Regions from separate parts of the Lysinibacillus sp. GW823-FHT06C08 genome, predicted to be linked through region 2. Evidence: riboswitches for the same ligand, from Rfam matches in the RefSeq annotation. Region 2 holds a riboswitch; each other region holds the start of a gene.

The links. A riboswitch is a leader RNA that binds a small molecule or an ion and turns the genes downstream of it on or off. The one in region 2 is predicted to bind lysine.
Positions count from the first base shown of each region.
Region 1: it holds a riboswitch for lysine, as region 2 does, so the genes downstream of both, AC1Q6O_RS11995 (aspartate kinase) here and AC1Q6O_RS00030 (amino acid permease) in region 2, are expected to answer to the same signal.
Region 3: it holds a riboswitch for lysine, as region 2 does, so the genes downstream of both, AC1Q6O_RS09630 (transporter substrate-binding domain-containing protein) here and AC1Q6O_RS00030 (amino acid permease) in region 2, are expected to answer to the same signal.

Region 1 is NZ_JBXAHN010000004.1:53,792-64,230, forward strand. It holds gene rph (ribonuclease PH) at 1-709, opposite strand, end outside; gene racE (glutamate racemase) at 841-1,638, opposite strand; gene AC1Q6O_RS11960 (MarR family winged helix-turn-helix transcriptional regulator) at 1,649-2,101, opposite strand; gene AC1Q6O_RS11965 (helix-turn-helix domain-containing protein) at 2,176-2,397, opposite strand; gene AC1Q6O_RS11970 (acyl-CoA thioesterase) at 2,586-3,050, opposite strand; gene sdhB (succinate dehydrogenase iron-sulfur subunit) at 3,299-4,078, opposite strand; gene sdhA (succinate dehydrogenase flavoprotein subunit) at 4,084-5,838, opposite strand; gene AC1Q6O_RS11985 (succinate dehydrogenase cytochrome b558 subunit) at 5,904-6,512, opposite strand; gene AC1Q6O_RS11990 (YslB family protein) at 6,785-7,219, shown strand; gene AC1Q6O_RS11995 (aspartate kinase) at 7,310-8,536, opposite strand; lysine riboswitch at 8,668-8,846, opposite strand; gene uvrC (excinuclease ABC subunit UvrC) at 8,939-10,439, opposite strand, start outside.
Region 2 is NZ_JBXAHN010000001.1:387-10,825, forward strand. It holds gene AC1Q6O_RS00015 (nitric oxide synthase oxygenase) at 86-1,132, shown strand; gene AC1Q6O_RS00020 (hypothetical protein) at 1,198-1,737, shown strand; gene AC1Q6O_RS00025 (CynX/NimT family MFS transporter) at 1,782-3,014, opposite strand; lysine riboswitch at 3,166-3,342, shown strand; gene AC1Q6O_RS00030 (amino acid permease) at 3,425-4,888, shown strand; gene AC1Q6O_RS00035 (response regulator transcription factor) at 5,053-5,745, shown strand; gene AC1Q6O_RS00040 (sensor histidine kinase) at 5,751-6,686, shown strand; gene AC1Q6O_RS00045 (ABC transporter ATP-binding protein) at 6,823-7,746, shown strand; gene AC1Q6O_RS00050 (ABC transporter permease) at 7,739-8,428, shown strand; gene AC1Q6O_RS00055 (Nramp family divalent metal transporter) at 9,005-10,270, opposite strand.
Region 3 is NZ_JBXAHN010000002.1:371,439-381,877, forward strand. It holds gene AC1Q6O_RS09620 (2-oxoglutarate dehydrogenase E1 component) at 1-1,440, shown strand, start outside; gene odhB (2-oxoglutarate dehydrogenase complex dihydrolipoyllysine-residue succinyltransferase) at 1,532-2,785, shown strand; lysine riboswitch at 3,090-3,276, shown strand; gene AC1Q6O_RS09630 (transporter substrate-binding domain-containing protein) at 3,395-4,252, shown strand; gene AC1Q6O_RS09635 (amino acid ABC transporter permease) at 4,422-5,147, shown strand; gene AC1Q6O_RS09640 (amino acid ABC transporter ATP-binding protein) at 5,160-5,891, shown strand; gene AC1Q6O_RS09645 (DUF6501 family protein) at 6,163-6,360, shown strand; gene AC1Q6O_RS09650 (toxic anion resistance protein) at 6,409-7,479, opposite strand; gene AC1Q6O_RS09655 (5-bromo-4-chloroindolyl phosphate hydrolysis family protein) at 7,476-8,126, opposite strand; gene AC1Q6O_RS09660 (acylphosphatase) at 8,800-9,081, opposite strand; gene AC1Q6O_RS09665 (methyl-accepting chemotaxis protein) at 9,126-10,439, opposite strand, start outside.

The DNA of each region.
Region 1 (10,439 bases), on a different contig from region 2:
CTGTTTTTTGGAGCTCAACTAATTGCTGGATGCCTTTTTCACCTAGTGCTAATAAATCATTCAATTCTTCACGAGAGAATGTTGCTTCCTCGCCAGTACCTTGTAATTCCACAAAGCGACCTGCACCTGTCATAACAATATTCATATCAACAGCAGCAGCCACATCTTCTACATAATTTAAATCTAAAACAGCACCCTGTTCTTCCACAATCCCTACACTAGTTGCGGCTAAAAAATCGGTTACAGGAAACTTGACGAACGGCTTTTCTTCCGCAAATTTAGCAATTGCCTGTGTCATCGCAACAAATGCTCCCGTAATAGAGGCTGTACGAGTGCCACCATCTGCTTGAATCACATCACAATCGATCCATACCGTACGCTCTCCAAGAGCCTCTAAATCGACCACAGCACGTAATGCACGCCCAATTAGGCGTTGAATCTCCATTGTACGTCCATTGACCTTCCCACGAGATGATTCACGCGGTGTACGTTGAGCTGTTGCACGAGGTAGCATCGAATATTCAGCTGTGATCCAGCCTTTCCCTTGCCCGCGTAAAAAGCCAGGCACTTTGTCTTCGATTGTTGCTGTACAAATTACTTTTGTATTTCCTACTTGAATTAAGACCGAGCCCTCTGGGTGTAATAAATACTCCCCATCCATTTTTACAGGTCGCAGTTCATCTGCCATTCTTCCATCAAATCTTGTCATATTTATTGTTCCTCCTAAAAACTTTCGCGCCCTCATCTTATCATAATTTATTTCTTCAAAAAAGTACTCAATGATTATGTAAAATGCTGAAAACGGCAAAAATCAGCCTAGCCCATTGCTAAGCTGATTTTTTATTTTAATGTAATGCGTTTTATGTCGAGAGTACCTTGCTCCAACCAATTTTCAGCGATTGAACGGAAAATTGGAACAGAACCAGTTGCAAAAAATTTATGAGCAGGCACTGTATTTGCATTTGCTAAAGTGCCATTATAAGCTAGCATTTCTTGAACATCCTTTGCTGTTTCTTCCGCAGAAGATAAAACATTCACTTCATCTCCTACGACAGCTTCAATTTGTTTTTGTAGAATAGGGTAATGTGTACACCCTAAAATAACCGTATCAAATTGTTGATTTTTCAACGGCTTTAAGCCTTCTGCTATTAACTTCGTCGCAAATTCACCTTTATATTCGCCACTTTCTACAAGTGGAACGAAAGTTGGACAGGCTAGTGGAATAATATGTGTTGACGTATTAAGTGACAGTAAGGCCTCTTCATATGCACCACTTTTAATTGTTCCTTCTGTTGCAAGCACAACGACTTCATGTCGCTTCGTTTTCTTTACAGCTGCACGTGCGCCAGCATTTATAACGCCTAGTACCGGAAAAGGCATATTTCTTTGTAAACTTTCGAGTGCTACTGCAGTCGCTGTATTACAAGCAATAACGAGCATCTTAACATTCATTTTTTCTAGCGCTTTCGCCATTTGCCAAGTGAAGTTCCGTACTTCCTGACGGCTTCTTGGACCATATGGACATCTTGCTGTATCGCCAATATAATAAATCGTTTCGTTTGGCAATCGCTTCATAATTTCTTTTGCTACGGTTAACCCGCCTACTCCTGAATCAATAACGCCTATCGGGGCATTCATACTTTCCGCCTCAATCCTGTTTCATGTGTACATGTAGTTTTTCTAGGTAGCTTGATAATTGCGCGACTTCTTGCTCATCAAAACCTACAAGCATCTCTTGCAAATATTGCTGTCTTTTTTCTATAACCTCTTGAATAATACGTTCGCCCTTTTCGAGAAGATGAACAACAACGACACGGCGGTCATTTTCATCACGCATACGCTTGACTAATTCATTTTTCTCCATCCGGTCCACTAAATCTGTTGTCGTGCTAAAAGCTAAATATAAACGGTTTGATAATTCGCCAATTGTAATATCACCAAGCTCTTCTAACCACTGTAATGCAACAAATTGTGGCGGCGTAATCGCATAGTCGGAAACAATTTCTCTTCCCTTTTGCTTCACGATGGCCGCTATATAGCGTAATTCCTTTTCAACCGTTGCAACGGTTTCAGGTGAGTGTTTTGTTACTTCATCCGACATATAACTATTTCACTCCTAAAAATACGTTGAATAGTTCTATTTTGTCGTTTTTTTCACGAAATAGCAAGTGTCCATTAGTCTAATTTAAATTCTTCTAAGCGTAACAGCTCAATTAACGCCTGAGATCGATTTGTTACACCTAGCTTTTGAATTGTATTGGAAATGTGATTTCGCACTGTTTTTTCACTAATACCAAGCTGCTCTGCAATATCTCTCGTTGTTTTTTCAGCTAATAAAAGCGCAAATATTTCACGTTCTCGGTTCGTTAATAGAGAACGATGATGAGAGCCATTCATTCAGTTACACCCTCCTCCCCCGCACGTATTGTAACTTATGTTAAGGGGCTTGAAGCGGTGACGGCTATTTGCATGATTATTACATGTTTCCTTAAAAATTTCGGAAATTGCTTCGACATTTTCATAAATTTTATGTAAAACATAATTCCTACTATTCTCATAATTATTTATGCAATAGCCCTACTCACTTAATGAGGGATAATTTCCAAACTAATCCAGTGCGCTCTTTCTTCTTTAGAAATCGGTACACTTTTACCTGTTCGAGGGTCCATTTGCACAATTGTTCCTCGACCTGTGAAGCACACTTCATCCCTTTGATTTTTTGCTAAATAATGAATATCCATTGATGAACTTCCAACTTTCGCTATTTTAGTGTAAATTCGTAGCACGTCATCAAAGAAAACCTGCTTTACATAATCACATTGTAAATCTGCTACAATCGGTATACTCTTTACATTCTCATCAGCTACAGATGGCATTAAAATACCTACATGTCGGAAATAATCAATTCTTGCCTGTTCAAAATATGTAAAACTTACCGTATTATTCATATGTCCATACATATCTGTTTCTGAAAATCGTACTCGTGCCTCACTATAAAAGGAAAAACCCTTTTCCCACTCTTGGAAGTCTTCAATATAACTTGCTTTCATATTAGCACCATCCCCTATAATTAATTGGCCATCTTTTTTAGTTTGGTTCAGACAGCCCATAAATAATGAATACAAATTCATTATAAAAGAAAATGCTATATTATCATAGGAAAAACCAAAATTCCCTTATTTTATTGCTACATCTCTTTTCTTTCTATAGTATGGTTTTTCCTTGAACTATGCTAACTATGTTTATATCACAATAAAAAACTCCCTCACACTAAGTGTAAGGGAGTCAGCTTGTCCGATTAGTCTACGAAGTGGTCAGAACCGAAGAAGTTACGGAACATTTGCACTGTAGTAGCACGGTTTAATGAAGCGATTGATGTTGTTAAAGGAATACCTTTTGGACATGCAGCAACACAGTTTTGAGAGTTACCACAGTTTGCAAGGCCACCATCGCCCATAATAGCATTTAAACGTTCATCTTTAATCATTGCACCAGTTGGGTGAGTGTTGAAAAGACGTACTTGTGATAATGGAGCTGGCCCGATGAATGAAGCTTTTTCAGACACGTTTGGACATGCTTCCATACATACACCACAAGTCATACATTTAGATAATTCATAAGCCCATTGACGTTTACCTTCTGGCATACGTGGACCTTCACCTAAATCATAAGTACCATCGATCGGTACCCATGCTTTCACTTTTTTAAGCGCGTTGAACATACGTTCACGGTCAACTTGTAAGTCACGAATAACAGGGAATGTTTTCATTGGCTCTAATTTAATTGGCTCAGTCAATTGGTCAACAAGTGTTGAACATGATTGACGTGGACGGCCATTAATAACCATTGAACATGCACCACAAACTTCTTCTAAACAGTTCATATCCCATGATACTGGCGAAGTATTTTCACCATTTTCAGTAACAGGATTTTTTTGAATTTCCATTAAAATAGAAATTACGTTCATACCATGACGGTAAGGCACTTGGAATTTTTGCCAGTAGCTATTTCCGCCCTGTGTATCTTGACGTAAGATTTCAACTTTAACCATTCTTCCAGTATTAGCTGCGATTTGCATAACTTTTAGTCTCCTTTCGCAGAGTAGTCGCGTTTACGTGGTGGGATTAGAGAAACGTCGACTTCTTGGTACGTGATGATTGGATTACCAGTAGTTGGGTCAAACTTCGCCATTGTTGTTTTCAAGAATTGCTCGTCATCACGGTTAGGGAAATCAGGTTTATAGTGCGCACCACGAGATTCATTACGTAATAATGCACCTTTTGTCATTACTTTCGCAAGCACTAACATATTTTTAAGCTGACGTGTAAAGTGAGCGCCTTGATTACTCCATTTTTGCGTATCGTTGATGTTGATGTTGTTCCAACGCTCAGTAAGGTCATCAAGTTTTTTCAATGTATCTTCAAGCTGATCATTGTAACGTACTACAGTCATTGTAGCAGTCATCATTTCACCAAGCTCTTTATGCAGTAAGTAAGCGTTTTCTGTGCCTTCCATTTTCATGATAGCATCCCATTTCGCTTGTTCTTCTGTTACGCGAGCATCGTAAATCTCTTGTGGAATATCTTCTGCATGCTTTTTAAGATGTTTTACATAATCTACTGCGTTTGGTCCTGCAACCATACCGCCATAGATAGCAGATAATAATGAGTTCGCACCAAGACGGTTTGCGCCGTGTTGAGAGTAATCACATTCACCTGCTGCAAATAGACCAGGAATTTCAGTCATTTGGTTGTAGTCAACCCATAATCCACCCATTGAATAGTGAACTGCTGGGAAAATTTTCATAGGTAATTTACGTGGGTCATCTCCTACGAATTTTTCGTAGATTTCGATGATTCCACCAAGTTTAACGTCCAACTCATGTGGATCTTTATGAGAAAGATCTAGGTATACCATGTTCTCGCCATTGATACCAAGTTTTTGGTTTACACAAACGTCGAAAATTTCACGTGTTGCAATATCACGTGGCACTAAGTTACCGTAAGCTGGGTATTTTTCTTCTAAGAAGTACCAAGGTTTACCGTCTTTATAAGTCCAAATACGACCACCTTCACCACGAGCTGATTCTGACATTAGACGGTTTTTGTCATCTCCAGGAATCGCTGTAGGGTGAATTTGGATGAACTCACCATTCGCATATGAAGCACCTTGTTGGTAAACGATAGAAGCAGCAGAACCTGTGTTAATAACAGAGTTTGTTGTTTTACCGAAAATAATACCAGGGCCACCAGTCGCCATAATAACAGCGTCTGCACGGAATGATTTAATTTCTTCTGTACGCATATCTTGCGCTACGATACCACGGCACACGCCGTCTTCATCGATAATAACACCAAGGAATTCCCAGTGCTCATATTTATTTACTAAACCAGCTACTTCATGAGAACGAACTTGCTCATCAAGCGCATATAGTAATTGTTGACCAGTTGTTGCACCAGAGAAAGCTGTACGGTGCATTAAAGTACCGCCAAAACGACGGAAATCTAATAATCCTTCTGGTGTACGGTTGAACATAACACCCATACGGTCCATTAAATGGATAATGCCAGGTGCTGCATCACACATACCCTTAACTGGTGGTTGGTTCGCTAAGAAGTCCCCACCATATACTGTATCATCAAAGTGGATCCATGGAGAATCCCCTTCACCTTTTGTATTTACTGCACCATTAATTCCGCCCTGCGCACAAACAGAGTGTGAGCGTTTTACAGGAACTAATGAGAATAAATCAACTTCAGTACCAACTTCAGCTGCTTTAATCGTTGCCATCAGACCGGCAAGACCACCGCCGACAACAATTACTTTGCTTTTCGCCATGATTATTTCTCACTCCTCTTAAAAAATTGCAATGATTGCATGTGCTCTATCGTAGCTCTATTGAATTATACGAAAGCTAAAATAGCAGCCACACCAACTACACTTAGAATTACGAAAATGATGTTTGTTACGTAAGTAGCAATCTTTTGAGACTGAGGAGATTGTACAATACCCCAGCTTACTAGGAATGCCCATAAACCGTTAGATAAGTGGAAAGTTGCTGATAAAATACCAACAATGTAGAACCCAAGCATGAATGGATTAGCAACAATATTCGCCATCATGTCGTAATCAACGTGTGTTCCAAGTGCTTTTTGAATACGAGTTTGGAAAATATGCCATGCAATGAAAATCACTAGGAATACACCAGTGAAACGTTGTAATGAGAACATCCAGTTACGGTATGTGCTGAAACGTCCTGTGTTTGGTGAAGCAGTGAATGCAATGAACACTCCATAAAATGCATGGAACATCAATGGAATATAGATGACAATCCATTCAACTAGGATAAGGAATGGAATCTTTTCCATTACTGCGGTAGCATCGTTATAACTATCTGCCCCGCCTGTTGCTGTAAAGTTAATGAACAGGTGCATCGTTAAAAACAGACCTACTGGAATGATCCCAAGTAGAGAATGTAAGCGACGCCATAAAAACTCTCGATCTTTCGACAAGACTGTTACCCCCCTTAGTACTTAAAATAGCACAACAAAAGAAGTCATCATTTTGTAAATGATACTTCATTGACTGTGTATTTCATCATGGTACAATATTATGACATGTTTATTGTACTCTCAAGAGCTACGAGCGTCAAGGCAACTCGGAGTTTTTCATAGAGCTTATTAAAGAACTAATCTAGTGCATAATGCGTCGTTTTTTCTCGAAAAATCTACCATTACTTTATTAACGCTAAATTATAAGAAAATTCTAAGAAAGAAGGATAACAATGTTAAACACTCCATCTCCTACAATCTCATCCTTTGGTTATGAGATCATTCGCGATCATATTCTATCTTCTATACTCGGTAAACATGAGGATGATGTCCTTTATTGGGCAGGTAAAGAGCTTGCGCGCAAGTTTCCATGTAAAAGTCAAGACGAACTAATCGCATTTTTCGCAGATGCCTGTTGGGGTACATTAGAGCTAATGAAAGAATCGAAGGACGGACGTATTTTCCAGTTGACAAACGACCCTGAAATCTTGCAAATCAAACAACGCAGCTTCAGACTTGAAGCAGGATTTATAGCTGAACAGATTCAGCTAGCTAAAGGCTATTTAACAGAATGTTATGATGAAAAACGTGAAAAGCAACATTACGTTATGTTTACAGTCAAATGGGACGTGAAGGAACGAATTATGCATACGATTCCAACAGAGTAACAAAAAAGGATTGTCTCCCCATTCAATAAACGGGATGACAATCCTTCCTTTTATTTCGGACAATTACAGAAAATGCTGTTTCTTCTATTATTATATGTAAAGAGCCTGCTCTAAATTAAATTCATCATGCAATGCATTTGCTGCACGAATCATTTCATTCTGTGGTACTACAACAGACACTTTAATTTCTGAGGTGCTCACCATCTTCACAGGGATATTCTCACGACGTAAACGATCGAACATGCGAGCAGCGACACCTGGATTCGAGACCATACCGGAGCCAACTATCGAAACTTTCGCCAATCCAATTTCGAAATCAGCAAAGCTAAAGCCAAGTGATACTTTACTATCCTCTAAAACACGTAAAGCTTCTGCAAATTCTTCTTTCAAAATCGAAAAGGACACAGTTGGTTTTAATCCATCAATGATTGCTTGAACAATGATATCCACGTTGATGCGATTTTCAGCAAGAGTTGAAAATATATCCGCTAATGAAGCATGTGAATAAGCATCATACCCAATTGTTAAACGAATAACATCTGATTCAAAGGCAACACCACGCACTACTAAATTTTTCTCCATCTCTACTTCCTCCTTCAATAAAGTACCTACTGACTCCACTAAACTAGAGCGTATGATCACTGGCATTTGGAACTTTTTAGCTAACTCCACTGCACGTGGATGAATGATGTGTGATCCTAAATGTGCTATCTCTAACATTTCATCATAGGAGATTTCCTGTAGTTTTTGTGCCTTTACAACAAAGCGTGGATCTGCTGTATACACACCATCAACATTCGTGTAAATGTCTGTCCGTTCAGCATCTAATGCAACAGCAAGTGCAACGGCTGTCGTTTCGGTTCCACCTTTCCCAAGCGTTGTTATATTTTGGTCATTGTCAATGCCTTGATCTCCAGCAATAACGACGATTTGTCCTTGCAGCAAATGTTCATCAATACGGCTAACATCGATATGATTGATCCTTGCATGACTATGCATATGATCCGTGGAAATGCCAGCCTGCCAGCCTGTTAGTGACACCGCATTATAGCCAGCTTCTTGTATTGCAATGGCAAATACGGAGCTTGATAACTGAGAGCATGAAGATACAACTGCATCTAATTCACGTTTTGACACATCATCCGTGAAATGAAGTACGCTCATTTTCACATCCTGTATCGTTTGTCTCATCGCACCAACTACTACTACCACATCGAATCCTCTATCTCTTTCAGCAATTGCTTTTCGTGCAGCCTCTTGAATTTGTTCGGGCGATGCTAAAGCAGCCCCTCCAAATTTCATTACTATTCTAGACATTTCTTTTGTTCTCCTTTCCAGTCATGTAATTCACCTAAAATGAGGTGTAAAACAGCCTCTAGAAAACTAAAAAGGCAGCCTTCACAAAACGTGAAAGCTGCCTATAACATGTACAATAACGAAACTTGCGCATGTGTGATAGCTCTCCGAAACGTTTAGAATCGACAGTCTTACATTTTTTAAATGCAAAACCAGTACAACAGCGGAAACAACAATGCTGTACTTCGGCAAGGTCCCCTTTCACGCAATGTCTTAGGATTTGTTCATCCTCTTTTGCGCTACTTTTGAATCTTGCACCTCTATCATCACCTTAAAAGTGATTATATTAAATTTTTCCGCCCTCATATAGCAAGTGGGCTAATAACATTGGATCATAATGTTATTTACAACCTTAGCATATGTCTATTCCTTTGACAATGTCTCCTGCTGAAAATAGGCATAAATATGATTTGCTAAATTAGCTGGCATCCCAGCTTCCTGTAAAGCTAGCTCACTAGCCTCCCGTATTTTCTTCACGGAACCAAAGTGTTTCAGTAACTGCTGTTTTCGTTTTGGACCGACACCTTCGATTTGATCCAGAACAGACTGTATAGCATGCTTTTCATGCTGTTGACGCAAGAAGGTAATCGCAAAACGATGGACTTCATCTTGTATTCGTTGTAATAAATAAAAACCGTCACTTGTACGTTTTAAGGCAATGACCTCTGGCGGATCACCAAACAATAGCTGGGATGTATTATGCTTGTCATCCTTTGCTAAACCAGCAATAGGTATAACTAGTCCTAATTCATCCTCTAATACTTCACGCGCAACTTCCATTTGACCTTTACCACCATCAATTAGCACTAAATCTGGTAATGGAAGACCTTCCTTCAAAACACGAATATAGCGTCGACGGATTACCTCTTGCATAGCACCATAATCATCATGCTTGGCTGCTGTACGGGTTTTATATTTGCGATATTCCTTTTTGGCGGGTTTGCCATCAATAAAAACAACCATTGCAGATACGGCGTCTGTTCCATGCATATGACTATTATCAAAAGCTTCAATTCGTAATGGTGTCGTTATGCCCATTGCATCACCAAGTGCCTCGCATGCACCAATAGTACGTTCTTCCTGTCGTTCAATAAGTTGGAATTTAGCGGACACTGCAATTTCAGCATTTTTCGTCGCTAAATCTACCAACTCCTTTTTTTGACCTCGTTTTGGCGTAAGAACTTTGATACCTAACAATTCCGTTAAAATGGCACCATCAATTGCTTGTGGAATAAAAACTTCTTTTGGCTTAATATGTTCTGGTTTTTCATAAAACCGTCCCACAAATGTTAGGAACTCTTCCTCTGCGTCTTGATAGATCGGGAAAATAGAAACATCTCGCTCGATCAGTTTACCTTGCCGAACGAAGAAAACCTGAACACACATCCATCCTTTTTCCACAGCATAGCCAAAGATATCACGGTTAGTAGTGTCACTTGATACTATTTTTTGCTTCTGCATAACTGTATCAATATGGGCGATTTGATCACGAAACTCCTTAGCTCGTTCAAACTCTAAGTTTTCGGCAGCCGCAAGCATTTTTATTTCAAGCTCCTTTTTGACTGCCTCCACACCGCCGTTAAGAAACTTCGTCATATCCTCAATCATTTCCTGGTAAACATGACCATCAATTTGTTTCACACAAGGTGCTATACATTGACCCATATGATAATACAAACAAACTTTTGAAGGTAGCTGCACACATTTTCGTAGTGGATATAAACGGTCCAACAGCTTCTTTGTTTCACTTGCCGCATAGGCATTGGGATACGGTCCAAAATATTTAGCCTTATCCTTTTTTACTTTACGTGTCGTAATTAGACGAGGATGTTTTTCATTCGTAATTTTTAAATATGGATACGTC
Region 2 (10,439 bases):
TGCAATATGTATGTTTTTTCACTAGCTATTTTCATGGTGCTTATTGCCTCGTTCCTCTAATATGAGGATAAGTGGAGGAATCGATATGAATATACAGGAGATACAATGTTTTTTAAATCAATACCAGCTGGAACAAAATGAATCCAAACTTTGGTTAGAAAATAGATTACAACAGATTAAAAGTGCAGGGGAATATAAGCCTACAACAGAGGAGCTAGTTTTTGGCGCACGAGTTGCATGGCGTAATAGCAATAAATGTATTGGACGGTTGTTTTGGCAATCATTGCATGTAGTAGATGCACGAGAAGTTTTAGATGAACAGGGCATTTTTCAAAAGTTACTAGAGCATATTGAGTATGCCACTAATCATGGGAAAATTCGTCCAACTATAACAGTGTTTGCAACTGACAGAGTACGGATTTGGAATCATCAGCTAATTCGTTATGCAGGCTACGAAACAGAAGAAGGCATTATTGGAGATGCACATTCCATCATTTTTACAAAAGTATGTGAATCGATGGGCTGGAAAGGCGAGCGTACGCCGTTTGATGTATTACCACTTGTCATACAGGTAGATGGACATGCTCCCCAACTATTTACGATTCCTACCGAGTATATTTTAGAGGTTCCAATACGTCATCCGGAATCGGAAGCTGTAGAGAAATTAGAATTGAAATGGTATGCTGTTCCTATTATTTCGAGTATGCGTTTTCAAATGGCTGGCATTGATTTTCAAGCAGCTCCATTTAATGGCTGGTATATGGGGACTGAAATTGGGGCACGCAATTTAGCCGATCATGAGCGTTATAATATGCTCCCAGCTATTGCGGATATATTTAATCTGGATACAACCAAACAAGCTTCTCTTTGGCGTGACCGAGCATTAGTGGAGCTCAATATAGCTGTCCTTCATTCTTTTAAAGAGAATGGTGTGAGCATTGTAGATCATCATACTGCTGCTCAGCAGTTTAAATTATTTGAGGAAGCTGAGGAATCAGCAGGGCGAGAAGTTACGGGTAACTGGACATGGTTAATCCCACCACTTTCCCCTGCGACCACTCATATATTCCATAAGCCTTATGTAAATACCTACCATACGCCCAATTATTTTTATCAGAAACCATGTTATTAACTTTAAAGGAGTTGTTCATAAACGAACAGCTCCTAAGTACCTTTTTAGGAGAGAGGCAATTCAAGATGTTGAACCAAAATATTTCGAATATCCCTTGGCAACAATTGACGACACCTTATGGCAGAGGAACAGACATTCCTCGCCTAATTGAACAGGAACAATATCAAGAGCTGACTGAACTAATCGAACATCAAGGAACACTTTGGCAGGTGACGCCATGGATTTTGCTTATTCTTTTAAAAAAGCTTTCAAGTAAAAATGTGAAGGAAGTCTCCTTAGCAGAAATAGAGCTTTATTTAGCTGTGGCTCATGCAATAACTGAGGATTATCAAGATTCAACACATAACGTTTCAACGATGCAGGAGCTTTTGGATACGAAATATTTATGGGTGGAAAATGAAGAGGATGATGAGCTGGAATGGGAGGAAGATACACCTAGAGGCTATGAACCAGAAGCTTTTTTAGGCTATTATTATTTTAGTTTTTTACTCCTTCAAGAGGCAATCCCTGTTTTTACTGCTATTAAGGCACGTACCAAGAGCACAACAGAGGAACTTGAGGAACTGCTAGCCTTACTAAAATATCAAAAAAAGAAATGGATATAGACAAAAAGCAGATGGGGTCAGATCACTTCCCCAACTGCTTAAATTTAATGGACATATTCATCTTTAGAGGCTCGCATGGAACATAAGAAGAGTGTCATAGCAACAACAACAAAGAGCCAGCCGGCAATATTCCAACCACCAAATAAATCATGGAGGTATCCGAAAAGAATCGGCCCAATGGCAGCGAATAAATAGCCCAATGATTGTGCAAACCCTGATAGATCAGCGGCTTCAAATGCTGTACGTGTGCGAAGTGTAAAGAACATCATTGCTAATGCGAATGAAGCTCCACCTGCTAAACCTAGAAGGATCATCCATAATATCCCCAACGTTGTCCATTCCATTACAACGCCGACAAATCCTACTAAATAGAACGATGTAAACATAAGGACAAGTGGTCTTTGTGAAGTCATTTTACCAGCAATAATGGGGACAGCCAATGCCATGGGGACTTGTGAGAATTGCATAATGGAAAACATCCAACCAGCTTTATCAGGAGCCAATCCCTGCGCAATATAAATTTCAGGAATCCAAGCTGCTGTCGTATAAAATAATAAAGATTGTAAGCCCATTGCACCTGTTACTGCCCATGTAACAGGTGATTTCCAAAGGGGTTTACCTGTTTTTTTGGCCGTAGTAGCTGGTTCTGGCTTATTCAATTTCAATTGAGGTATCCAAATTAAAATCGTTAATACGACTAATATAAGCGCCACAGCCAATGCTCCCTGCCAACCTAGTGAAGAATTAGCTATTGGATAACTAATACCTGCTCCAAGTCCAGCCGTTAAGTTCATCGACATAGTAAAAAATGCCATTAGTAACCCTACATGGTATGGAAATTTTAATTTTAATAAACCTGGAATCAACACATTTCCAAATGATATGGCTACGCCAATGAGCACTGTGCCAAATACAAGTAACCCTGTTGTACCGAGGGAGCGTAGTACAATTCCTAAGGCCAATAAAATCGTGGATAAAAATAAGGTTAGCTCAAGCCCAAGTTTTCGTGCTACAACTGGTGCGAATGGTGATATAGTGGCAAAAGCAAGCAATGGAATAGTTGTCAAAAAACCGGCTAGAACATTGGAAATACCAAGATCGTCACGGATAAAGGATACAATTGGACCCACAACAGTTAGTGGCATTCGTAATGTAGACGCTATAAATATTATTCCAAAAACTAATAATAAGGTTGTTCCCTTCCAGCTAATTTTTCTATTCGTGTAGCTGGCGGAATGATCATGTAAAGTCAAAATTATTCCCCCCGTTATTACCATTCTAATTGAACTACTATAACACTTTATTACACTATTAAAAATAGTGGAAAATTCACAAAATACAAAACATTAATGGTTATATTGAAATGTCTTAGGTCTTATGTTAGTATAGTAAACATCATAAATTTAATAATTATATGCCTCATGTTTGTAATGAGGTAGAGGTCGCGATATTTATAAGTAAGCTTATTGAAATGACAAGCATTGAAGAGATTAGCTGAAAGGAAATATTGCCGAAGTGTGAGGGGACTTGAAAACCTCATGCTGGGGCTGTCTCCGAAAGGAACAGAACTGTCACGTTTGTACAACGTGTTGAGCTATCGTTTAGGAAAAACTGAGGATTAACTTAGCCATCACATTGTTCATGTGATGGCATTTTTTTGCCTCATAAATAGGAAGGAAGCTATATCGTGAGTGAAATAAAAGTAAATCAGCTCGGCCATAATGCACCGAAGCTGAAAAAAGAATTAAAAAGCCGTCATATCACAATGATTTCTTTAGGCGGTACAATTGGTACAGGGCTATTTTTAGCCAGTGGTGGTGCCATTGCACAAGCAGGACCGGGAGGCGCATTGCTTGCCTATGCCTTAATCGGTATTATGGTATATTTTTTAATGACAAGTTTAGGGGAAATGGCTGCCTATATGCCATCCTCGGGTTCTTTTAGTACGTATGCGACAAAATTTGTAGATCCCGCTCTAGGCTTTGCACTAGGCTGGAACTATTGGTATAACTGGGCAATTACGATTGCAGCCGAAATTGCGGCAGTGTCATTAATTATGAAATATTGGTTCCCAGATAGCTCATCAGCACTTTGGACAGTATTATTTATTGTAATTGTACTGACATTTAATTTATTGTCTGTAAAAAGCTATGGTGAAAGTGAATATTGGTTTGCGATGATTAAAGTGGCTACGGTCATTGTATTTATTATTATTAGCATATTAATGATTTTTGGTATTTTAGGTGGACAGGCACCTGTAGGTTTTACAAATTTCTTTATTAGTGATGGACCATTCCATGGTGGCTTCCTTGCTACATTTGGTATTTTCCTTGCAGCAGGATTTTCATTCCAAGGAACAGAGCTACTTGGGGTAACAGCAGGGGAAACAGATGATCCTGGAAAAAATATACCGAAGGCAGTAAAATCGGTGTTTTGGCGTATTATTTTATTTTATATTTTAGCTATTGCTGCTATAGGGATGTTAATTCCATTCACAGATGAACGCTTATTATCGGAGGATATCGCTGTATCTCCATTTACTCTCGTGTTTGATCGTTTAGGTATTGCTTTTGCTGCCTCCTTAATGAATGCCATTATTTTAACGGCTATGCTATCAGCAGGTAATTCTGGACTGTATGCATCTTCACGTATGCTATGGCAATTAGCAGTGGATGGTCATGCTCCTAAATTCTTTGCAAAGCTAAGTCGTCGAGGTATTCCGATTTATGCATTGATCGCAACATTAGCTGTAGGCTGTGTAGCGTTTTTAGCATCATTCTTTGGTGATGGGGTTGTTTATATCTGGCTATTAAATGCCTCTGGGATGTCAGGTTTTATTGCTTGGCTAGGTATTGCATTTAGTCATTATCGTTTCCGTCGTGCTTTCGAGGCACAGGGCTTAGATCCAAAGCTATTACCGTATAAAGCAAAGCTATACCCATTCGGTCCACTATTCGCCTTTACTATTTGTATGATTGTTGTAATTGGACAGAATTACACAGCGTTTATCGGAGGTACAATCGATTGGTATGGTATCCTTGTTTCCTATATTGGTATTCCACTGTTCCTATTGCTATGGCTAGGGTACAAAATTAAACATAAAACAAAAATGCTTCCTCTTAAAGATTGTGATTTAAAAGTGGAAAATTAAATAGAAGGGCTGTTCTATAAACCGCTGTATAATGGTTGATGGAACAGCTTTTTTTTATATAGAGACCTTTAAAATTATTACTAAATTAATATCATATATATGGTAGTATACTATAGATATGGAAGTGTGATTTTTGACTTTCTAGTAGAGAGAGGTGCATGAAAATGCAAAAACATATTTTACTAGTGGAAGATGATGAGGCTATTCGCGAAATGGTAGCGAATTTTTTATTATTGGAAGGCTTCGAAGTCACCACTGCCAATAATGGTGAAGAGGCATTGCAATATTGTTTAAATCAAACCTTTGATTTAGTCATCCTAGATATTATGATTCCTAAGCTTAATGGATTAGAAGTTTTAAAAGTCATTCGAGAACAGGCAGCACTTCCTATCATCATTATGTCCGCAAAGGATAGTGATGTAGATAAAGCGCTTGGCTTGGGATTAGGGGCAGACGATTATATTGCTAAGCCATTTTCTATGCTGGAATTCTCTGCTCGCGTAAAGGCCGTTATTAGAAGAGCTACAAAATACGCTGGCCAAACAGATCACAAACAAGATGTAGTAGTCATAGGCGATTTAAAGATAGATATTGTCAATTTTTCAATAAATAAAAGTGGAAAAGAAGTGAAGCTAACATCAAAGGAATTTGCCATCTTAAAGCTATTTGTAACAAACCGTAACCGAGTTTTTACCAAAGAGCAAATTTATCAGCTAATATGGAAAGATGCATATTACGGTGATGAAAATATTATTAATGTACATATTCGAAGGCTACGCGAAAAAATTGAAGATGATCCATCCACCCCCCAGTATATTAAGACGCTGTGGGGAATTGGCTATAAGTTTGAAGGATAACAAATATGATAATCATTCTATTAATCATAATTGTGGTGCTTATAGGAATAGTTATTTTTCAATGGAAAACAAAAAAAGAACAAAATCAGACGATCCAATATATGAATGAAAAACTCCAAGGCATTGTTCAAGAAAAAAGTAACGAAAAGATTTTGGTAACTACAAGCAACTCACAAATTCAACAGTTACTTATTTCGATAAACGCTTGGCTGGACCATCACCAAAAAGTTCAGGCGACACATCGCAAAATGGAAGATTCCATGAAAAAAATGCTGGCGAATATTTCACATGATTTAAAAACGCCCTTAACGGTTGTGTTAGGCTATATTGAAATGCTTCAGCTTCAAGGCTCAGCTAGTGAAGGGGAACGTCAAAGACTATTAGCGGGCGTACATGCTAAAACACTAGAAGTATTAAAAATTATCCATACATTTTTCGATCTTGCCAAATTAGAGGCAGGGGACACAGATTATCCAATCACTAAAATCAATGTCTGTGAAATTAGCCGTAAAAATATATTATCATTTTACGATATGGTCACGTCGATGGGACTGAATATTACTATTACAATCCCTGAAACACCTATGTATGCCCTTGGCAATGAAGAAGCGTTAGATAGGGTTCTCAACAATCTTTTATCCAATGCTCTTGCCTATGGGGCGGATGGTAATGTAATTGGCTTAACCGTAAGAAATGATGAAACGACTATTTATATAGATGTATGGGATTGTGGTAAAGGAATCGATGAATACCATATTGATAGTGTTTTTGAGAGAATGTACACGCTAGAGGACTCTCGCAATAAATCCTTCCAGGGGAGTGGCTTAGGTTTAACGATTACAAAGCGATTAGTGGAAATGATGGACGGTTCCATCCAGTTATCAAGTATCCCCTATAAAAAGACCATTTTTACCATTGCATTAAAACGAATGATGTATTGAAATCACAGCTTGTGGAGCTTTTATTGTGCTTTACAGGCTTTTCTTATGCTCTTAAGAAATTTGTAAGAATCCAGTAATAAATTAGAGAGTTTCATTTTTTATAATGATAATAGCCACATTTGAGGGAGAGATTGACATGACATACATTGTGAAAACAAACCAGCTTACGAAAGTGTACGAAGGAAAAGAAGTGGTTTCTGCTGTCAATATGAACGTGAAGAAGGGAGAGATTTATGGCTTTTTAGGCCCTAACGGAGCGGGTAAAACGACAGTTATGAAGATGCTAACGAATCTGACGAAGCCAACAAGTGGAGATGTTGAAATATTTGGTGAGAGGTTGACCGATCGATCGTATGAACTATTAAAAAGAATGGGAACGATTATTGAATATCCTATTTTCTATGAAAAATTAACGGCTAGAGAAACGTTAGAACTACATTGCGAATATATGGGCTATTACAATAAGCAGGAAATTGCTCATGTCCTTAACCTTGTAAAATTGACAAATACAGAGGAGAAGAGGGTAAAAGATTTCTCATTAGGGATGAAACAGAGACTAGGTATTGCACGCGCTATTATTACAAAGCCAGAGCTCCTTATTTTAGATGAGCCAATTAATGGACTAGACCCTATTGGGATTAAAGAATTGAGAGAGCTTTTCAAAATGCTCTGTACGGAGTATGGCATTACAATCATTATCTCTAGTCATATATTAGGGGAAATTGAACAATTGGCCGATACAATTGGTGTCATCAAGGAAGGTAGACTCATTACTGAAGTAACGATGGATACGATTAATCGTAATCAAGCCGACTATATTGAAGTGATCGTAAACGATGGCAAAAAAGCAGCCTTTATTTTAGAAAGTAAATTAAAAATGGCTAATTTCAAACTAATGGATGATAATTCTATACGAATTTATGATTTGACAGTATCTCAAAAAGTTCTAACAAAAACATTGATTGAACATGACATTGAAATAGAGGAGATTAGCAAGAAAACAAGCACATTAGAGGATTACTTCCTTAAGCTAATAAATGGAGGGATTGTTCATGCTTAATTTAATGCGTTTAGAAATGAAAAAATATCATTTAGGCTCCTATGTTAAAAGTGCTTTGTTTGCTAACTTTATTATTTTAGGATTTATGTTTATGATTTTATTTATTTCTAAAGTAGAAGGGGAAGTTGGTATTGAAAATTATGAAATGGCTTTAAGTGTCATTGATTCATTTGTCAGAGCGGTATTTATTATTTTTGCAGCTACATTAATAGCTAAGCTGATCATCGGAGAATATAAGTTTAAAACAATCACATTGGCCTTTATGTATCCTATAAGCCGAAAGAAATTAATCGCTGCTAAGCTTGCGATTGTCATGCTGTTTACCTTTAGTGTAATCATCGTTTCCAATGTCTTGATTACAACCATCTTTTGCATCGTAAGCGATAAATTTGATTTAATTCCTGATATATTATCTAATACTTTAATCATGCAACATATACCATCTGTACTCATGAATGCAATTGCTGCCTCAGGGATGGCCTTAATTCCGTTGTATTTCGGTATGAGAAAATACTCTATTCCAGCAACAATTATTTCTTCTATTCTAATCGTATCAGTGACTTCATCCAATACAGGTAACTTCACATTAAATGACATCATTATTATTCCAATCTCGTTAGCAATTATAGGTATTAGTATTGCCTATCTAGCTATCCGCAATATTGAGAAGGTTGATGTTTAATGAAAGAGCCAGGTACTCATAAGTTTTGTTGATATCGAACGATGATGATAGCAATTCGATCGTTTGTTACACTCACATAGTTAGTCTTGTAAAATAGGTAACTAAACTTATTAAATATAGAAATAAATTAACGTAAAGCAATAAAAATAAGTAATTAGATTCCCATAATAGAAATTTAATTAAAATAGAAAAAGAGATGGCCAATAAAATAGTAAATAAAAGATTTCCTTTTTTGGCATGATGGAATTGTATAACTATTAATACAATAATAAGTATAGGTATATAAAATTGTATGGAAAAACCTCCTATATTAAAAATGATAAAAAAGGAAATATATGTTTTATCAATCTTATATTTATTTAAAGGTGATTTCAATGAGGAAATTAAGAATTGCAACCATTGTTGCTTTATTATCAACGTAACTTCTGCACTGCTTTAGCTAACCTACTAGAGCATCGGATCATGTATGATCCAATGGTAGTAAATTTGTTTATAATTGTCACCTTTAGATTATCAACAAAAAGGCATCGAGATTTTTCTTCTCGATGCCTTTTGTTAGTCTATTAATTCACTATTTTACCCAAATATTGTTTCACCTAGTAAGTAAATATTTAATGCCACAACGATGACAACTACAAACCATCCTAAAATAGTAGTAATACGGTGGTTCACTAAGCCACCCATAATGTCTCGTTTGCTTGTAAACATAACGAGAGGGACGAGGGCAAATGCAATACCGAAAGATAACACAACCTGACTAAGAACGAGCGCATGGGTTGCGTTTACACCGGATGCAATAATCGCTAACGGAGGCACCATTGTAATGGCTCTCCGTAAATAAAGTGGTATTTTTCGTTGAATGAAGCCTTGCATTACTACGTCACCTGCTAATGTCCCTACAGAGGAGCTAGCTAGCCCTGCAATTAGTAAACCAAGACCAAAGGAAATGGCAGCCATTGGGCCGAGAGCATCCTTTAGGCCGTTATAGGCAACATCTAAATCCTCTACTACAATCCCCTGTGTGTGAAATACTGCTGCCGCGATAATGAGCATACTCATATTGATGGCTCCAGCAATGATCATTGCGATGATAATATCAATAAATTCAAAACGGAAAATTCGTCTTTTTTCTTCTTCATTACGACCGATAATACGACTTTGTGTTAAAGAAGAATGTAAGTAAATAGCATGGGGCATGACGGTCGCACCTAAAATACCTGTTGCTAATAGTAATGAGTCCACCCCTTCAAATTGAGGCGTAAACATACCAAACGCTACTTCGCCCCATTCTGGCTGTGCTAAAAATGTTTGGAAGGCAAATGCTAATACGACAATTAAAACCATGCCAGAAATGCCTGCCTCGAAGGCTCTGAACCCTCTTCTTTGAAGCTCTAGAATAGCAAATGATCCGACTGCTGTAATGATAGCTGCTGGAAGCATAGGGATATTAAATAACAAATAAAGCCCTAATGCGGCCCCGATAAATTCAGCAAGGTCGGTAGCAATAATGACTAATTCAGCCTGAATCCAAAGAAATATAGATGTCTTTTTAGAAAAATGTTCACGTGCCACCTCAGGTAAATTTTTTCCTGTCGCAATACCAAGCTTGGCAGATAAGGATTGGATGAGCACCGCCATTAAATTAGAAAAGGCTATTACCCAAAGGAGTAAGTAACCATATTGAGAGCCAGCTGTAATATTTGTGGCAAAATTGCCAGGGTCAATATAGGCGACCGCTGCAATGAATGCAGGCCCAAGAAAAGGTAAAAACCGTCGCCAACCTTTTATATCTCCATCTAAAACCGCCTCAGCAGACGATTTTGTGACTTGTTTGTATACCATATTTGTTCCCTCATTTCAAAAAGTATCGTTCGTGAAATAAAGTTTCCTAGAGGAAAATGAGATAATAGTATTCTAACGCTAGGATTAGAAAAAGGGAAGCGCTTTGCTTAAAATTTTAAAAAAATAAGTATGCACATTTCTCATCAATTTCTAATTAGACTTTCCTTAC
Region 3 (10,439 bases), on a different contig from region 2:
GAAACTGATGATCCAACGGTTACAAACCCAGAAACTTATAAATTAGTATCTAAACACGAAACTGTACGTTCATTATATGGTGCAGCACTTGTAACAGAAGGTCTTGTATCAACTGAAGATGTAGCTGCATTAGATACAGCTATTTATGCAGAAATGCAAGCGGCTTATGATCATGTAAAAGAAATGGCTTCAAAAGATGAGCATCATCAATTAGAAATGCCAGAAGAATTAAAAATTGAATTCCCACAAATTGATACAGCAGTTGGAGCAGAACGTTTAGGTAAAATTAACGAAGAGCTTCTAGTGTTTGAAGAAAACTTCGAGCCACAGAAAAAGCTTGGCAAAATTTTAGAAAAACGTCGTGATGCATTTGCATCTGCGAAAATCGACTGGGGTCATGCGGAAACTTTAGCTTATGCAACTATTATCCAAGATGGCACACCAGTACGTTTCACAGGTCAAGACGCACAACGTGGTACTTTCTCACAACGTCACTTAGTGCTTCACGATAAAAACAATGGTAATGTCTTTACACCACTTCATCATATTTCTGGTGCAAGTGCATCCTTTTCAGTGCACAACTCACCACTGACTGAAGCAGGGGTAGTTGGCTTTGAATATGGTTATAACTTAGAAAACGGCCATGTATTAACAGTTTGGGAAGCACAATTTGGTGACTTCGCGAATATGGCACAGGTAATGTTTGATAACTTCATTTCAGGGGCACGCTCTAAATGGGGTCAAAAATCTGGCATGGTGATTCTATTACCACATGGTTATGAAGGCCAAGGTCCAGAGCACTCTTCAAGCCGTATGGAACGTTATTTACAAATGTCAGCAGAAAATAACTGGTTTGTAGCAAACTGTTCAAATGCAGGTAACTACTACCACTTATTGCGCCGTCAAGCAGCGTTATTAGGTACTGAAGGTGTACGTCCACTTGTGGTTGTATCACCAAAATCATTATTGCGTCACCCATTAGCAGCAGCTAATGCTGAGCAATTAGCAGATGGTTCATTCCAAGAAGTGATTGAACAACCTGGCTTAGGTACAAAAACAGAAGCTGTAGAGCGTATCGTATTAGGTACTGGTAAAGTGATGATCGATTTAGCAGATCGCGTGAAAGATGGAGAAGGTTTCGATCACGTACACATTGTTCGTGTAGAACAACTTTACCCATTCCCAAAAGAGCAAGTTGCTGGTATTATTGCTAAGTATCCTAATGCAAAAGAAATCGTATGGGTACAAGAAGAACCTAAAAACCAAGGCTCATGGAATTATGCACTAGAAACATTATATGAACTTGCAGAAGGTAAAAAGCTTCGCTATGTAGGTCGTCCTGCAATGAGCTCAACTTCTGAAGGGGATGCAGATTCTCATAAAGCAGCTCAATCATCACTTATTGAAGAAGCAGTTGCTGAGCCAGTAAAGGTTAAATAATAACATATAAATATTGATAGCTGGGCTACTTGCCCATAAGCAGTAGCCCTTTTATGTGCGTCATGCACGTTAATCAAAGGAGGAAATGAAAGTGGCTGAAATTAAAGTCCCTGAATTAGCAGAATCGATTACAGAAGGTAGTATCGCACAGTGGGTAAAAAAAGTGGGCGATCGCGTTGAAAAAGGTGAATTCATCGTTGAACTTGAAACAGATAAAGTAAACGCTGAAATCATTTCTGAAGAAGCAGGTGTATTAACACAAATTTTAGCTGAAGAAGGCGATACTGTACTAGTTGGTCAAGTTATTGCTATCGTAGAAGCAGGCGAAGGCGCAGCAGCTGCACCAGCAACGGCGGCTCCAGCTGAAGCAGCTCCAGCTCCAGCAGCGCCACAAGCGGCTCCTACAGCACCAGTTGCAGCAGCTCCTGTAGTAGAAGAAACTTCTGGTGAGCGTGTTATCGCATCTCCAGCGGCACGTCGACTTGCACGTGAAAAAGGCATCGACCTTGCAGCGGTATCTCCAGTAGATCCACAAGGCCGTGTTCGTGTACAAGATGTGTCAGCACATGGTACAGCACCAGCACCAGCACCAGCACCAGTAGCAACTACAGGTGGCCCAGTTGTATTCACACCAGCTGCTAATTCTGACCGTGTAACAATTGAAAAAATGAGCCGTCGTCGTCAAACAATTGCAAAACGTTTATTAGAAGTTAAACAATCAACAGCAATGTTAACAACATTCAACGAAATTGACATGACAAACATCATGGCACTTCGTAAACGTAAACAAGAAGAGTTTGTTAAAGCAAACGACATCAAACTTGGTTTCATGTCATTCTTCACAAAAGCTGTTGTTGCAGCACTGAAAAAATACCCATACGTAAACGCTCAAATCGTTGGCGATGAATTACATTTAAATAACTTCTTTGATATCGGTATTGCAGTATCAACTGAAGAAGGTTTAGTAGTACCAGTTGTACGCGATGCAAACAGCAAAAACTTCGCAGAAATCGAAAAAGATATCGCTAGCTTAGCGACTAAAGCTCGTGAGAAAAAACTAGGCTTAAATGACATGGCTGGTGGATCATTCACAATCACAAACGGTGGTGTATTCGGTTCATTAATGTCAACACCAATTATGAACGGTACTCAAGCTGGTATTTTAGGTATGCACTCAATTGTTAACCGTCCAGTTGCAGTAAATGGTGAAGTTCAAATCCGTCCAATGATGTACGTAGCACTTTCTTATGATCACCGTATCATCGATGGAAAAGATTCTGTAGGATTCTTAAAAACAGTTAAAGAATTAATCGAAAATCCTGAAGATTTATTATTAAATTCATAAATCCTTTAAACCCTGTAAACTTTGTTTTACAGGGTTTTTTTCTTGGTTTTCTGTATCACTAAAGTCTTTAGTGATTTTGAAAATACGAAACTATTTTCTTAGTATAAAAACCATTGATAGTAAAAATTTGTGGTTTTCCGGCGGATATATTGACAAAAATACATAGATTAACAATGGATAGGTCAAGCATAATACCCTAATATTGTCATTAGTCAGAAAAATGCTAAAACTCTCTTGACGTACATACTAGTTTTATAGTAGTATCTAAATATCAATTAAATAAACAAACCTCACTAACCTATAACAGTGAGGTAGAGGCGCGGTATTTATTAGTTCATTGTTGAGTACAAGCAAACAAAGACGCAATGAAGAAGGAAATATCGCCGAAGTATAAAAGGAGCTCGTACTTTTATGCTGGGTCTGCAGTGAATAAGTGCAGGACTGTCCTAGTGAATTCAATTCCAGGTTTACTAGGTTGTGCTATCTCGGAAACATGGAATTATAGTGAGGATTTGGGCAACTGTCATAAAAGGTAAGACCTAAGTTCACAAAACTTAGGTCTTTTTTCGTACAGTTGTCTTATTTTTTTACAGAAAAGGGGAGTTTTTCATGAAAAGAAAATGGCTGTTAGTAATGATCTCTATCATGACGGCAATTGTGCTAGCTGCATGTGGCACTAGCGACAAAAAAGAAGGCAGTTCAGGAGAAGCTGGCGCAGATAAGGAAGACGGCGGCGGTGAATTCCGAATTGGAATGGAGGCTGGCTACCCACCATTCAACTGGACACAGCAAAATGATGCAAATGGTGCGGTGAAAATTGCAGATAATGCAGAATATGCAGGCGGCTATGATGTACAAATGGCGAAAAAAATCGCTGAAGGCTTAGGCAAAGAATTAGTAATCGTCAAATTGGAATGGGACGGCTTAGTACCAGCGCTACAATCAAATAAAATTGATGCAATTATCGCAGGCATGTCGCCAACAGAAGAACGTAAGAAAACAATTGATTTTACAGAAAACTACTATACTTCTGATTTTGTTATGGTTATTAAAAAAGGCAGCAAATATGAAGGGGTCAAATCCATTCAAGATTTCTCTGGAGCAAAAATTACATCACAACTTAATACATCCAACTACAATGTGATAGACCAAATCAAAGATGTTAATAAACAAACAGCAATGGAAAGCTTCCCAGCTATGCGTGTAGCTTTAGAGGCAGGCAAAATTGATGGCTATGTTGCAGAACGTCCAGAAGGTATTTCCGCAGCTGCTGCCAACGATAAATTCACATACGTAGCATTTGAAGAGGGCTTCGATACAGATCTTTCAAATACGTCAATTGCTGTAGGCTTACGTAAAGAAGATGCGAATCTTGATAAAATCAATGAAATTCTAAAAGGAATTTCTGAAGATGATCGCCAAGCGATTATGGAAGAAGCTATTTCTCAGCAACCAGCAGCACAATAAAAAAATGGCACGGACTATTGACTAGTCCGTGCACTATCATTTCATCATTATTAAAATGAGAACCTCTCTACATAATGATAATGTCCTAGCGAAATAAAACATAGACTAGTAGAAAGAGCTGGGGCACGAAAAAGATAGCAAGCAACATGACATTGTTAGGAGGAACATCATGAGTCTTGAATGGATACTTTCAATTATTGAAAACAACTGGCAAATGTTTTTACGAGGTGCGTATTATACGTTACTAATTTCGACTATAAGTACAATTATTGGTGCATTTATCGGATTTTTCATCGGAATTATGCATACGATTCCAGTTCGTAAAAAAGGTGTGAAATTTTATGGCTTAAAGCTTATTAATTTTATACTCACATGCTATGTTGAATTTTTCCGTGGTACACCAATGATTGTACAGGCTATGGTTGTCTACTATGGATTAGATATTGCATTTGGCATAGACATGCACTTTATTACAGCAGGGATTTTAGTCGTTTCTCTTAATACAGGTGCCTATATGGCAGAAATTGTTCGCGGTGGTATTGTATCAATTGATAATGGTCAATATGAGGCAGCATCGGCTATCGGTATGAATCACTTCCAGATCATGCTTCACGTAGTTTTACCACAAGTAGCGCGTAACGTACTACCTGCGACAGGCAACCAATTAATTATGAATATTAAAGATACAGCCGTATTAAACGTTATTGGAGTAACAGAATTATTCTTCCAAACAAAATCAATCTCTGGTAACAACTTCCGTTATTTTGAATCATTCTTTGTAGCTTGTATTCTTTACTTCATCATGACATTTACTGCATCACGTATTCTGCTATATGTTGAAAAACGATTAGATGGACCAGATGCTTATCAAAAAGAACAAAAAGAAGCAATTTAGGGGGACGCACAAATGGCAGTCATTAAAATTGAGCATTTAAGTAAATCATTTGGACGTAACCAAGTGTTAAAGGATGTTAATTTTCAAGTGGAAAAAGGGGAAGTCGTTTGTTTAATTGGTTCCTCTGGTTCTGGTAAATCCACTTTACTTCGTTGTATTAATTTATTAGAAACACCAAGTGGTGGGCAAATTATTTATCAAGGGGAGGACATCCTAGACGAAAAACACAATATCCAAGAATATCGAACACATCTAGGCATGGTATTCCAGCAATTCAATTTATTTAACAACCACAATGTTTTAAATAATTGTACAGTGGGTCAAATAAAAGTTTTAAAACGTTCGAAAAAGGAAGCGGAGGAAACAGCGCTTAAATATTTAAAAATCGTCGGGATGGATCAATATGTGAACGCAAAGCCTCGACAGCTTTCAGGAGGGCAAAAACAACGCGTAGCCATTGCCCGAGCATTATCCATGAATCCAGAAGTGATGCTTTTTGATGAACCTACATCAGCACTAGACCCTGAGATGGTAGGGGAGGTACTCAAAGTCATGCGACAATTGGCGGATGCAGGCAATACGATGCTTATTGTGACGCATGAGATGGAATTTGCCAAAGAGGTAGCAGATCGCGTAGTCTTTATGGATAAAGGTGTTATTGTCGAAGAGGGCCCACCATCACAAGTATTAATAAACCCTCAACATGATCGAACGAAAGAGTTTTTAAAACGAACATTAAAGTAGTAGCAACAAATGAAAAAGTGAGTCCTAATAGAGGGACTCACTTACTTTCTAGAATTCCACTCTGCATAAAGGACAAAGCAGATTACAAATGCTATTGCAATAATAAAAAACCATTGCGGTACACCGCCAAAGCTCATCATAACACCTCAAATGTAAAATTATTTTGGATAGATTAGGTATTGTATTTCTTTTTTCTCCACAAAAGCCTAAAAATATTATAAAATAAGCATTAGACATTAGCTTTATGCTAGTAAAGAGAGGTAGAGAGAATATGTTACATTTAAAATGGAAAGATGCGCCAACATTACGAACAGTGACTTGCAAACATACCAATGCATCAAAATACTTAGTATCAAACGTATTAACAGTTGGAAAAGAATATGAAGTGAAAAATGAAACAGAAGAGTTCATTTTTATCATCGATAACACTGGCAACGTCGGTGGCTACTATAAAGATTATTTTGCCTAAAAAAAGACAGGGTGGTTCAGATCATTTACTGAGCCACCCTTTTTTTCATTAGTCTCTCTGATAGCCTCTTATATCTGTCGCATCTTGCAACTGTTGTTTTTCTTGTTCAGTCGCCGTATGTAGGGCGAAGACATCTTTTATAGCTGTTTGTAGCTCATGCTGTGTTTCCTTGAATTTCGATACTTGCTGTTCAAATGATGGCCTTGCAAAACGATCCTGTGTCTGTGTTAATCGTTCCTCAAGCTGTGCATAGTGATGATCCATATGCATGGAAAGCATCATCGCCAATTGATTTTTCCATAAAGGAATTAGTGTGACAATGGAAAATTCAATTTTTTCAGCTAATGTTTGGTTCGCTTGCTGTATCATACGAATTTGTGGTGCCGTTTGAAGGGCTACTTGTTGAGAAACCTGTAAATCATAAATGCGTTGATCCAACCTCTCAATTTGCGCAGCGAAATCATTTAGCTGTTGTATAGCAAGTGGCTGTTTATTTGCTTGGACACTTGTTATTTTTGTAGGAAGCTCAACTTCAATGGCTTGCTGTTTTTTCATTTGACCAGCTGCAATGGCAGTAGCTAGTTCCTCGAAAAATCCTCGATTATGTGTATAAAGCGCTTCTAAATTTTCTACATCTCGAATTAGTTGGAGCTGAGCACGTTCCAATTGGACCCCAATACGTTCCACCTGAATACTAATACGCTCAAATTCTGTTAGCGTTTGTTTCACAGTAGGCTCTGTTTTACTACCAAATATCTTATTGAAAAAGGTTTGCTTTTTCGGCTCTAAAGCTGTCGGGTCTACACGATCTAAAGTATGCATTAAGGAATCGAGCATTTGGCCGATTTTTGTCACGTCTTTTTGCTTTACCTGCGCTAACATCCGATCTGCAAACTGGGATAGGGAACGCTGTGAATCTTGCCCTAAGGACAGCAAAGATTCAAAATCAGTTAAATCAAGTTGGCTAGCATATAGTAAGGCTCGACTTTGCGCAAGAGGCGATAGCGTTTCGTACGTCGCCATCGCCTCAGTTTGTGGAGTTGTTTCTAAATAAGATTGTACTAATGGAGAAAGACCGGGAATGGTATTTAATTGGAAAGCATGTTCATTTGCCGTCATTTATCATCGCCTCGCCAGTCCAATTGTTCTCTACGTCTAAGATTAGAACGATTTGCGAATTCAATCTCCATTTGTAGGTGGTCAATATCATTAGCTAGCGCATCCTTTAAATCAATTTGAATCGTATCATTTAAATCGGTAAGTGTTTCACGCGTTTTTGATAACGTCAATTGAATTTCTTTATCCTTCACGGGCTGCCTAGAAAGCATTGTATACTTATCCGTTAATTCCACTGCTGAAGGTAAATGCGCATAGAAAAAGGGTTCAACATTATAAAACTTACGTGGATCCGTCTTTACAACTTTGACGATATTTTTTGAAATGCGCGTCATCTCAAGTAGTTGTTTAAAAGCCGATACAGAACGTACACGTAAATAGTTTTGACTTAATGTTTGAATTTGCTTATTAGCGGTTGATAATTGTGTTTCAATGTGTTTGAATTCTTCTTTTGTGATACCTGCTATTTGCATGACTTTCTTTTTTTGTCTATGTTTCAGCAACGCTGTACTCGTCGCATATGAACCAGCAAACAGTAAACCACCAAGGAAGAATCCAGGATTTGCTGCAATTGCTGCGATAGAAACAGTTGTTAACGAAATAACGAAGCTAGCAGTATGTCTAGAAAAAAACTGTCCAACACTAAGCATTGTTTCTTCCTCCTTGCATTTCAATATGTCTATCTTCTTATACGAAATAATCGACATAAAGTTTCAATGAAAAATGAAACCTTACATAAATTTTACTGCGAAACGCAAATTTTCTCAATGATATTACCTAGAATACCTAGCAATAAGTCGTTCATTATTTATGTCCACTTATTTTTAAGAGATTTGTGAACATTATAGCGTATAGATTCAAATTACTCATGCTTAGGTTTATGTGCTGTTTGATTTGAAAATAAACGTGGATGGCTTGTTTTTTGAAAAAACTTTATGTACGGATGTACGGATATTTTTTTTTCTGTGCTGATTGCGGAAAAATGTTTAATAATACAAAATAAGATAATTACTGTATAATAAAGTCAGCTTATTAGAAATTAGTAACTTGTAAAAAAGAAAGTGGTGGAATGATGAAGAATAATAAAGGAATAATTATTGCTAGCATCATACTTTTATACTGTGTGCTTGACGTTATCTATACATGTGTATTATATGGAAAAATCAATTGGTCTATATTATTTTTAGCAACATGTATGATTGGTTTAATAGAAGTCGCAATAGCCAATAATAAATTACTTAAACAGAACATAAATCATTAACCAGTAAGGCATCTTGTAGTGTCTTACTATGGCCTTACTACTTTGTAAAAAGAAGAGCCAGACTAAACAATGTCTGACTCCATTCGTACATATCCTTTTAAATCATCATACAGCTCTAAAGAAAATGAGTTGGAATCGGCTTGGGGACTTACACCTTTTTGGACAAAAAGAAGGAATTCATTCAGCGCTTTTTCAGCTCCTTCGACTTCAACCTCAATTTGCTCAGCAGCATTCAATCTGCAATACCCTTTTAGCCCTAATTCAATGGCCTTTTGTTTAATAAAGAATCGGTAGCCTGTCCCGTAGACGTCACCAAAAAATTTAATACTTGCTCGTTTGTTCAAGGAAATACCTCCTACCATTAGAGAGAGGGGACGAGCCGCTCTCTTTATTGCATAACTCTTTCTTTTTCTAAATAGGCGATTAAGTTATTAATATTATAAAGAACTTGAGTAGACGCTTCATCTACTTCTTTTAGATGGCTATCTGCTTGTGCGATATTGCCAGCTTTAAAGGCAGCCGCCGCGCGCTTCGCGGATTCGTGAACAAGTAAATGATAATTGTCTAAATCATGATAATCCTGTAAATGGCCGAAGCGTTCCACCGTGCGAGAAGCTGTGTACCATTTGCCAAGTCGACATTCTCTATGGGAAGAGACATCGTTTGGCTCAACATGTTCTAGGCCAAGGAACATATTATAAATGCGCCACTTCCATAAAATATGATCAGCTTTAGATAGCTGTAATAGGGCAATGGATGAAAGCTGGACATTATTATTGGCAATAATATCATTTCGGAAACGATTGATTTCTTTCCCTAAAAGGTGAATATCACTTGATGTATTATGACTATAGTCTCGAATATCTTCCTGCAAGTTGGAAATTTCAATCATTCTAGAGGAGACTTCATCGATAGCCGCTGCCTGTTGCTGGGAAATCGCTGCCGTATTGGTCACATCCAAGTTAATACCTTCAATCGCATGAACAATAGCATTCAATAATGGTAACGATTCTTTCGCCTCAACGGTTGCTTCTTTTATGATGGCTGTTGTTTCTGTTATCGAGTCGGAAACGTCATTGGAATAGCTCTTTAAATGGTGAACATTTGTAGAGACTTCGCTTAAAGCTGAGACCGTGCTTTCCGCAAGTTTTCGTACTTCCTGTGCTACGACCGCAAAGCCTTTACCATGTTCACCCGCGCGTGCAGCTTCAATGGAGGCATTTAGTGCTAGTAAATTAGTTTGGTCCGCAATTTGGTTGATCAATGTCACAACTTGTTCAATATCATTTACCCGTTTTTGCAGTTCTGTAAAAGATTCTACAATCGAAGTAAACGTTTCTTCCGTTTTGAAAATTTCAGATAATGCATGCTCAATTGCATTTTTACCCTGTGTCGCATGGTCAACAGATTCAGTTGTTTTTTCTGATATATGAGAGGACATACGGGCTACTTCATTTATAGAAGCGGCTATTTCTTCAGTCGCAGCTGTAGAGGACTGGATTTCCTCATTTTGCTTGTCTAAACTAAATACTAAATCTTTCATATACATGATTTTGGCATTGACATCCATCAAGGATGATACTTCACCAACAACATTCTCAATGATGCGCTCCGTCAAAACTTCTACCAATAGCTCCTGATCGACATTGACAGCAGATTGGAATGATTTCATAAATTGGAAGGCTTTATTAGGCTTCATCCC